Regions from separate parts of the Paenibacillus hexagrammi genome, predicted to be linked through region 2. Evidence: riboswitches for the same ligand, from Rfam matches in the RefSeq annotation. Region 2 holds a riboswitch; the other holds the start of a gene.
What was found. A riboswitch is a leader RNA that binds a small molecule or an ion and turns the genes downstream of it on or off. The one in region 2 is predicted to bind cyclic di-GMP.
Positions count from the first base shown of each region.

Region 1: it holds a riboswitch for cyclic di-GMP, as region 2 does, so the genes downstream of both, L0M14_RS29365 (putative bifunctional diguanylate cyclase/phosphodiesterase) here and L0M14_RS02565 (putative bifunctional diguanylate cyclase/phosphodiesterase) in region 2, are expected to answer to the same signal.

Region 1 is NZ_CP090978.1:6,393,440-6,397,895, reverse strand. It holds gene L0M14_RS29370 (BMP family lipoprotein) at 1-304, opposite strand, end outside; gene L0M14_RS29365 (putative bifunctional diguanylate cyclase/phosphodiesterase) at 586-2,250, opposite strand; cyclic di-GMP riboswitch class I at 2,335-2,421, opposite strand; partial or broken gene ilvA (threonine ammonia-lyase IlvA) at 2,493-3,748, opposite strand; gene L0M14_RS29355 (S-layer homology domain-containing protein) at 3,959-4,456, opposite strand, start outside.
Region 2 is NZ_CP090978.1:570,731-575,186, forward strand. It holds gene L0M14_RS02560 (MFS transporter) at 1-1,526, shown strand, start outside; cyclic di-GMP riboswitch class I at 1,620-1,708, shown strand; gene L0M14_RS02565 (putative bifunctional diguanylate cyclase/phosphodiesterase) at 1,789-4,164, shown strand; gene L0M14_RS02570 (hypothetical protein) at 4,329-4,456, shown strand, end outside.

The sequences.
Region 1 (4,456 bases), 750 kb from region 2:
TATAATCAGAGTCGCTTTTGCTTTCCAGGTTTTTCACTTTAACGCCTGTGTCTTTTTCCAGCTTCTTAAGGCCTTCCCACGCGCTTTGGTTAAAGGATTTGTCGTTCACTCCGCCAATATCGGTAACCATACCGATCTTCAAGTTAGCCGCCTTCGCAGAGCCAGGAGTGGCAGATGCCGCTGCGCTAGCAGCAGGAGCCTGAGATGCACCGCCTGTGTTCGTTTCCGGTTTCTTGCCGCAGCCCGATACAACCATAGCTGACACGGTGACAGCCATTAAAGCAGTAGTAAGCATTCTTTTCATTAGTTCGTACCCCCAACGATAATTTTAAAAACACTTCCATGGAATTCCAGTATGTAGTATGACCTTCACGCCGCAAAATATGTAGCCCGCTTCGAGTACGAGTGTATCACTATTTTCTATGTCAGGGAAGCTCCCATTGTCAGCCATACACACAATTCGTATCGTCACACAAGGTAACACTGGGGTTTTGTCATCAGCTACAATTTGGAATTCATGTCCGACTTCAAATTATACAACCGGAGGTCAATAATTGTCTATAGGACACTTTCAAAAGTGTCCTATCAACTGATTTTCTCTTTCAGCAGCCGGGTAAATTCGGCAGAATCGAGCGGACTGCTGAACCATTTCCCTTGTGCTTCCGCGCAGCGAATGATCTGAAGATGCTCAAGCTGCTCTTTCGTTTCTACGCCTTTGGCGATCAAGTTCAACTGCAGCCTTTGCGCCATCGTAACGATCGCTTCGGCAAGCTCTTGATTGTCTCCATTCTCAGGGAGGCCTTTGATCAGCGTGCTATCAAGCTTCACACTATCAGCGGGGATGTAGGTGCCGCCGGTTCTTGTAAACAAGCCGGTGCACATGTCGTCCATAGCAATCCGGAATCCCAATGCTTTCAGAATCCTCAGCTTCTCCCCAACCTCTTGAAGGCTCGATGCTGCAATGCCCTCCGCCATATCAAGCTCAATCCATGAAGCATCCAGCCCGGTTGCCTTCAATATATCCGTCATTACATCGAGAAATTGTCCATCTTTAAACTGAGATGCCGTGACCCCTACCGTGAGACGAAGAGGCGGATAACCCGCATCGCGCCAGCTCTTAGCCTGCAGACAGGCCGTCCAGATGGCCCAGCGGCCAATGGGAATCATGAGCCCGCATTCCTCCGCTAGACGCATCCACTCACTAGGGGCGGCAGCAATCTGTTCTGATTTATTCCAATGAATAACTGCTTCCATCCCAATTAGCCGTCCACTGGCTACTTCATACTGCGGTTGATAGCGCAAATCGAATTCTTTACGTTCAAGCGCTTCGGTCAGTTCTTTCTCCAACCGCGCTTTGCTCGCCACCATACTATCGATATCCGCCGCATAGAATTGATAACGCGTATCTTTCTTCTGCTTAGCCCCATACATGGCCTCGTCCGCGCGGATCATCAGCTTCTCTGGAGTATCACCATCCAAGGGATACAGTGCGATTCCCATGCTTGCCGTAACTTCGAACGAATGCCCCTCCAGCAGAAAAGGCTGTTCGAGCGCTTTCTGAATGCGGGCTGCGACATGTCTTACATCCTCGGGCTTTGTAATGAAAGGCAGCAAAATAGTGAACTCATCTCCACCCTGCCGATAGACGGTATCGTCGCCTCTCAGGCAATGAAGCAGCCGCTCCCCCGCCTGACGAATCAGCAGATCGCCATACGCATGTCCCATGGTATCATTAATATCTTTAAATCGGTTCAAATCCAGAAAAATAACGGCTACCAGCTGCTGATGCCTCTTGGCATGAAGCAAATACTGCTCCAGGCGGTCTTCGAACAGCCGGCGATTGGGCAATCCGGTCAGTGCATCATGATTCGCAATATACTCCATCTGCGAGCTGTGTGCTTTATAGTATTCGCGAGCCGTCAGCAACCGGCGAATGCTGTAAGCCAGCACCGTACAAATCACCGTGTGCAAGCATAAGCTGACCAACTGCACGGGTACCGCCAGCAAGGCTGCTGCAACGAAACATGCAGCTGCTCCGCTTGCAAAGAGAACCGCAGCCAGCTTCTTCCTCACCAGCAGCGCCGAACAAATGAAGACGGAGAAAAGTACTCCCGGCAGCATGCCGTTTGCTTGCACGGAAACCGTGCTGAGCAGATTCACGGTAAGGAGAGCAACGCAGATCAAGCAAATATATTCCCAAGCGTAACGCCTGCTAGGGACATGCTCTTTTAAGACAGGACGACTACTCACACTTATATCCTCCTCCAATCAAAAAAAAGGCTATTCCATCAAATGGAATAGCCGCAGGAAGTATCATGAAATAAGATGCTTCTTCTCGGTAGCCCAGCTGCCATTGTCATCCACGACATTAGGCCTGTAGCTTTGCGTCCTTGCCTTTCGGCAAGTTTGCCTTTTTCGAAAATATGAATGCTTTATATAGGACTAATTTACTATACCATAATTCCCCAATTTTAGCCAATAGTATCAACGTGTCAAATCAGCAGATTAAACAGCTTCGGATCTTTATTGATCTCCATATACCCATAATCCTTGCGGGCAAGCCGCTCGATTAAACCATGGTAATCGTCTTTATTCTTGAGTTCGATTCCGACCAGTGCAGGCGCATCGTCTCTGTTATTCTTCTTCGTGTACTCAAATCGGGTAATATCGTCCGTCGGTCCGAGCACTTCCTCCAGAAACTCGCGAAGCGCTCCCGCACGTTGAGGAAAGTTCAAGATAAAGTAGTGTTTGAGACCCTCGTAAATCAACGATCGCTCTTTAATTTGCTGCATCCGGTCAATGTCGTTATTGCCTCCGCTAATAATGCATACCACGTTTTTACCGCGGATTTGTTCACGATAGGCGTCAAGAGCAGCTACAGGAAGTGCACCGGCTGGCTCGATCACAATCGCATTGTTGTTGTAGAGCTCCAGAATGGTCGTACATTCCTTCCCTGCTGGAACTACGACAATATCCTCGAGCAAATCCCGGCAGATCTCAAAGGTTAGCTGGCCTACCTGCTTGACCGCCGCCCCATCCACAAACTTATCAATGGAAGACAACGTGATGACCTCTCCCATTCGAATCGCTTCGGACATGCTCTCTGCGCCTTCCGGCTCAACGCCGATGATGCGCGTCTGGGGAGATACGCTTTCAGCGTAAGCGGCAACCCCGGCAGCAAGTCCGCCGCCGCCAATGGTCGCAAATATATAATCAGGCGTCTCCGCCATCTGGTTAAGGATTTCCAAGCCTACGGTACCTTGACCGGCAATCGTCCGAACATCATCAAACGGATGAATGAATACCTTATTCTCTCTCACGCAGTACTCCTTAGCTTGTGCGGAGGAATCATCAAAGCTGTCGCCGGTAAGAATGACTTCTACAAAGGAGCCCCCGAACAGCTTCACCTGCGAAATCTTCTGGCGAGGGGTTGTTGTGGGCATGAAGATCTTGCCTTCAATGCCAAGCTGCTTGCAGGAATACGCCACCCCTTGAGCATGGTTGCCAGCGCTCGCGCATACGACGCCAGCCGCTCGTTCCTCGGGAGACAGGCTTTGAATCACATTGTAGGCGCCGCGAATTTTAAACGAGCGGACCACCTGCAAATCTTCTCTTTTAAAAACACATTACATTCATATAGATTGGATAAAAGCTCATTGCGCTGCAATGGCGAAGGTTCGAACACCCTGCTAAGCACATGATTCGCTTTAATAATATCTTCCAACCCTACTTTTCCATGAACAGCCACGCGCTTCTACTCCTTTACCATCACTTTTTCAATTCACATGTAGACCCTATTGTATCATATCGGCAGGCCGCCGTCGCTACCTGCAAAAGTTAACATAACTAGATGAATCTATGAAAATAAGGTGCTCTCCGACTCATCCTGAGCAGGGCTCAACACAAAGAAAAAAGAAGAGCACGCCGACACTCCGGCATCCTCTTCTCGCTCTAATTACTAGTACATACGTGGGCTATCCTGCAAATCGGAACGCTTCTGCAAGTAGCGGTAGAAGGCCACCGCCGCTTGCGCCTTGGTCACTTCCTGGTCCGGTCCGAAGCTTCCATCGTTCAGAGACATGATATCCAGTCCGACTACGATGGCTACTTCGCCGACGTTCTTCAGCTGCGCTTTATCCGCAAAATCTTGATTGAACACTTTCTCATACTTCGTCAATGTCTTATAGCCAAGGGCTTTGACAATCAGCTGCGCCATGTCCTCGCGAGTCATCTTGGCATCCGGATTAAACTCGGTTCCCGGATCCAGCAGACCGCGATCGACCGCATTCTCAACATAGGCGAAATATTTGGAGCCATTGGCTACATCTTTGAACGATGCGGCACGGTCCATCGAGTAGTAAATACCATGATTGCCGCCGTTCATCGCGATAACGAGCATTTTGACCATTTCACCGCGCGTAATGGCTTGGTCAGGGTTCACTTTTCCGTCTTTGAC
Region 2 (4,456 bases):
AACGGGCAGGGTTTATTGTCCTGGCTATGGCGCTTGGTCTGCTGATGTCTTCATTAGATAATACGATCACATCGGCGGCAATTAGCCACATTATTAGCGATATTAACGGGTTTGACAGAATAAGCTGGGTCTTTACGGCTTATATGCTGGCAGCGACGAGCACCATGCTCGTATTCGGTAAGCTGTCGGATATGTTCGGGAGGAAGCTGTTCTATTTGATTGGTATTACCGTCTTTCTTCTTGGGTCCGCTCTCTGCGGGATGGCTCAGGATATGACTCAATTAATCGTGTTCCGTGCGATTCAAGGGGTAGGTTCGGGCGCGCTGCTGCCGATCAGCTTCACCATTATTTATACGATCTTCTCCGATCCCAAACAGGCAGCCAAGCTGTCTGGTGTGTTTGCAGCAATCTTCGGCCTATCTTCTGTTGCCGGACCGCAGATCGGAACGTTTTTGGCGGAGCATTGGGGTTGGCGATGGTGCTTTTACGTAAATTTGCCGCTCGGTATTCTGTCGTTTATAACTTTATTGCTGACGCTGCAAGAATCTCGTTCGGAGCATCGCCCGAAGATCGACTATTTGGGGACACTGCTGCTCATCGTCTCTACGGTTTCCTTCATGCTGGCGCTGGAGTGGGGAGGCAAGAAGTTTGCTTGGGGCTCCTGGCCGATCATAGCCATGATGGGAGCGGCTGTGGTGGTAGGCTATTTGTTCGTGCAGGTGGAACGCAAAGCCCAAGAGCCGGTGCTGCCGCTTCCTTTGTTCAAAAATCGTATGGTAGTCGCGATTGTGTTAGCTTGTCTTTGCCAAGGTGCTATCATGTTCTCCGCAATTGCCTACTTGCCGATCTTTTCTACTGCTGTGCTTGGGCAGGCTAATTCGAATGGACTCCTGACGCCAATGATGTTTTCCTTAATGGTAGGCGCGGTTTTGTTCGGATTTTTCCAGAGATTTTTTAGCTTCCGAGCTGTTATTGCCTTTAGTATGGCAGCAGGAATTGTTGTCAGTTATTTGCTAAGCATAGTCAGTCACGATGCTTCCAAGTGGTACATGATTGTGCTGATGGTGATCCTGGGGGTTGGAGCCGTGGGGCCGCTGATGAGCGTAGCCCAAAATGCGGTGGCGATGAGTGTAGAACGCAAATATATCGGAGTCAGCTCCTCGATTGTCGGATTCTGGCGCAATATTGGAGGTGTGCTGGGAGCCTCTATCATGGCTACGATAGTGAATAATGATTATCAAAGCTTGATTCAAGCGGGTGCTGAGTCGCACCATATCCCCGTGGAGAAAATAGCCGAGATAGCCAATCCGGAGCAGCTGATTCGGGCAAATCATGCGATTCCTGCAGAAATGCTGAATTTCATCCGCGATTCTCTCGGTACCGCTATCAATCATGGCTTTATCCTGCCGATGGTGTTCGGAGCAGTAGGTCTCCTCGCAGCTTTTATTGCCGGACCATTACGATATGTAGATCCTGCTGCACAAGCACAATCGGCCAAACAAACGGTTGTATCGGACCTTGCCTAATTCAGGATCTTATTGACGGATTTTGGAGGATTATGATATAAAATAACTAGGAAATAAGACCTAACGTTTTTGTGAAAACATATACAATTCTTAAAGAGATAAAGGCAAACTTGATGAAAGTCAAGGACGCAAAGCTATAGGGGCTACACGGGCTCATTCCCGTATGCCAGCCAGTTCCCGCTTTAGGCCAATTAAAGGAACCTTAAAGCAAGGTTTCTTTTTTTGTCTAGGATGGAATAACAAGATAATGAGGTGCAGCAGCATGACCGCTTACTTAGTGTCCATACTACTCTATGTAATTCCGATATTCTTGTTATTTTACATGACACTTGAGGTCTACAGGCGGGACCCCGGTAATGAACTAAACCGTGTAGCCGCGCTATTTTTCTTTACCACCCTGCTATTTTTTATCTCAAACTTTTTATTCAGCATGGTCCCGATATCGTACGCCGTACATCTGGTGCTGAAGGTATATTATTTGTCTTCATATGTATTAATGTGTCTGGCGCTTCACTTTTGTAAGGGGATATCAGGCCGCTATCTAACGATGTCCAAGAGCCTGTATACCGCTCTTTGCTATGCTCCTATGGTCCCGGCGGTGCTGCTGTTTATTCCGGTTGATTGGATTTCCGTTACCTTTACCGAAAGCGGCCTATGGCGCTATCAGCACCCTAGCCTCGTGTTAAACATCATGACTTTAGGCAGCGGTTTCTACACGATTGTTGTATGTACGGTATTCGTTGCTAGCGGTTTTAGACATGTGAAGAAGTTCGATTTGAATGTAAAAAGAAAACAAATGCGAACTCTGCTTCTAGGCGTGCTATATGCCAGTGCATGGGCAATTCCGTTCACCCTGAACAAAAGGCCATCCTTTTTGCCGGATTCGGTCAATGTTCCGGAGTTTGGAAGCTATGCCATATTGATTTTCACTTACTTTTTAAGAAAAGCCATGGTCAAATATGATTTGTTGCCTTCCATCGAGCGGAAATATAAAGCGCTATATGAGTTGTCGCCGTTGTCGATGATCACGATTGATGCGGACGGATTCATCAAAGATATCAACCCGCAGGGTGCAAACCTGCTGCAGATGGCTCCTAATGAGCTTCTGTCTCAGCAGATTGAAGAATTTATGTTTCCGTATTCCTTGGAACAGGCGCGCTCTTATGACCATCCACTGGAAAAAGGAGCTGTCATTCGTGGGGACTTCATGATACTGACCCGCTCAGGCGTAAAAAAATATGTAAAAGCGGAGAGCCAGTTTATTGAATCACAGGATGAAGTTTTGCAGTATGTGGTGTTACTGGATGTGACCTCAGCCAAAGAGGCGGAGGAGCAGGTCATGTATATCTCTTATCATGATAAATTGACGGGGCTTGTGAACCGAGAATACTTTCATCGCCAGCTCGTGCGCCATCTGACAGGATGTAAGCGCACTCCTTTTGCTGTCATGCTGCTCGATCTGGACGAATTTAAGCAAATCAATGATACTCAAGGGCATGTTGTTGGTGATTTTATATTAAAGAAGGTGGCGGAACAGCTGCTTGCTCTGACACCGAGGGATGTCACGGTAGCCCGACTGGGCGGAGATGAATTCGCTTTGATTGTGCCCGGACTTGTAGATCGGGAGCAAATTGCGGAGCTGGCCCGGCAAATTTTGATGGGCTTCAAAATTCCGTTTAGCTATGAAGAGCAATCGTTTTACATGACCTCCAGCATGGGAATCTGCTGTTTTCCCGAGCATGGCGAAAGTCCGGATGAGCTGCTTCAATTTGCGGATATTGCGATGTATCAGGCCAAGAAGTTGGGACGAAATCAGTTTGCTTTGTACGAAGCTTCTCTGCATCATGAGGAGCAGGATCGTCATCTGATGAATCTGGGAGTTCGCAAAGGGCTCGAGGAAGGGGAATTCGTCCTTCATTATCAACCGCAAATCGACGTTCGATCCGGTACTGTGATCGGAGTAGAAGCTTTGATCCGATGGAACCGGCCCGACGTAGGCTTCGTACCGCCGAATGAATTTATTCCGCTTGCAGAAGAATCCGGTATTATCGTGGAGATTGGATATTGGGTGCTGGATACAGCATGTCAACAGCTTCAGCACTGGCTTCAGTCCGGCATGGCGCCGATTTCGATGTCGATCAACCTGTCGGCCAAACAGTTCCTGGATGTCCACTTCTCTGGCAGGCTAGCGGAAACCTTGGAGAGAACAGGAATTGAGCCTCATCTGCTATGCTTGGAAATCACAGAGAATACGGCGATGTATGACAGCGAGCATGTCATGAACATTTGTCAGGAGATTATGAATCTGGGAGTGAAGCTTTCGATTGACGATTTTGGCACCGGATATTCCTCGTTAGCACTTCTTAAGCGATTGTCGGTGCATTCGATCAAGATTGATAGATCCTTTGTCAAAGATATGCTAGGTTCTGAGAATGATAAGGCAATCATTCATGCCATTATCGCGATGTCCCATTCACTCGGCAAAAGAGTGGTGGCTGAAGGCGTAGAGGAGCAGGAGCAGTGGGAAATGCTGCAAGGACTTGGTTGCGACGAAATCCAAGGCTATTATATCAGCCGTCCTCTTCCAGCGAAGGATTTGATCCATTTTCTATCTGGATCCAAGCGGATGGGAGCATAATACTAGAGCAGGAAGCTGTCGAAATGGACGGCTTCTTTGGTTTTTTCGGACAACCAAATTGTGGTAACATAGGGGTACCCTGAATCCTTAAAAGATTTATTCATTTTCACGGATTCAGGGGTGATACATGTATGTAGGCTTATACCGGTAGATGAGGGAGACCTATGAACAGACACGAAGCGGATAAAAAGGCGCTTGAACAATCAGCCATTGATATTTTTGTAGAGCTTTACAATTTCAATCACAAGATACCTACCCGTCTGCTCCGGCAGCAGGAGAAGCCCGATGCAAT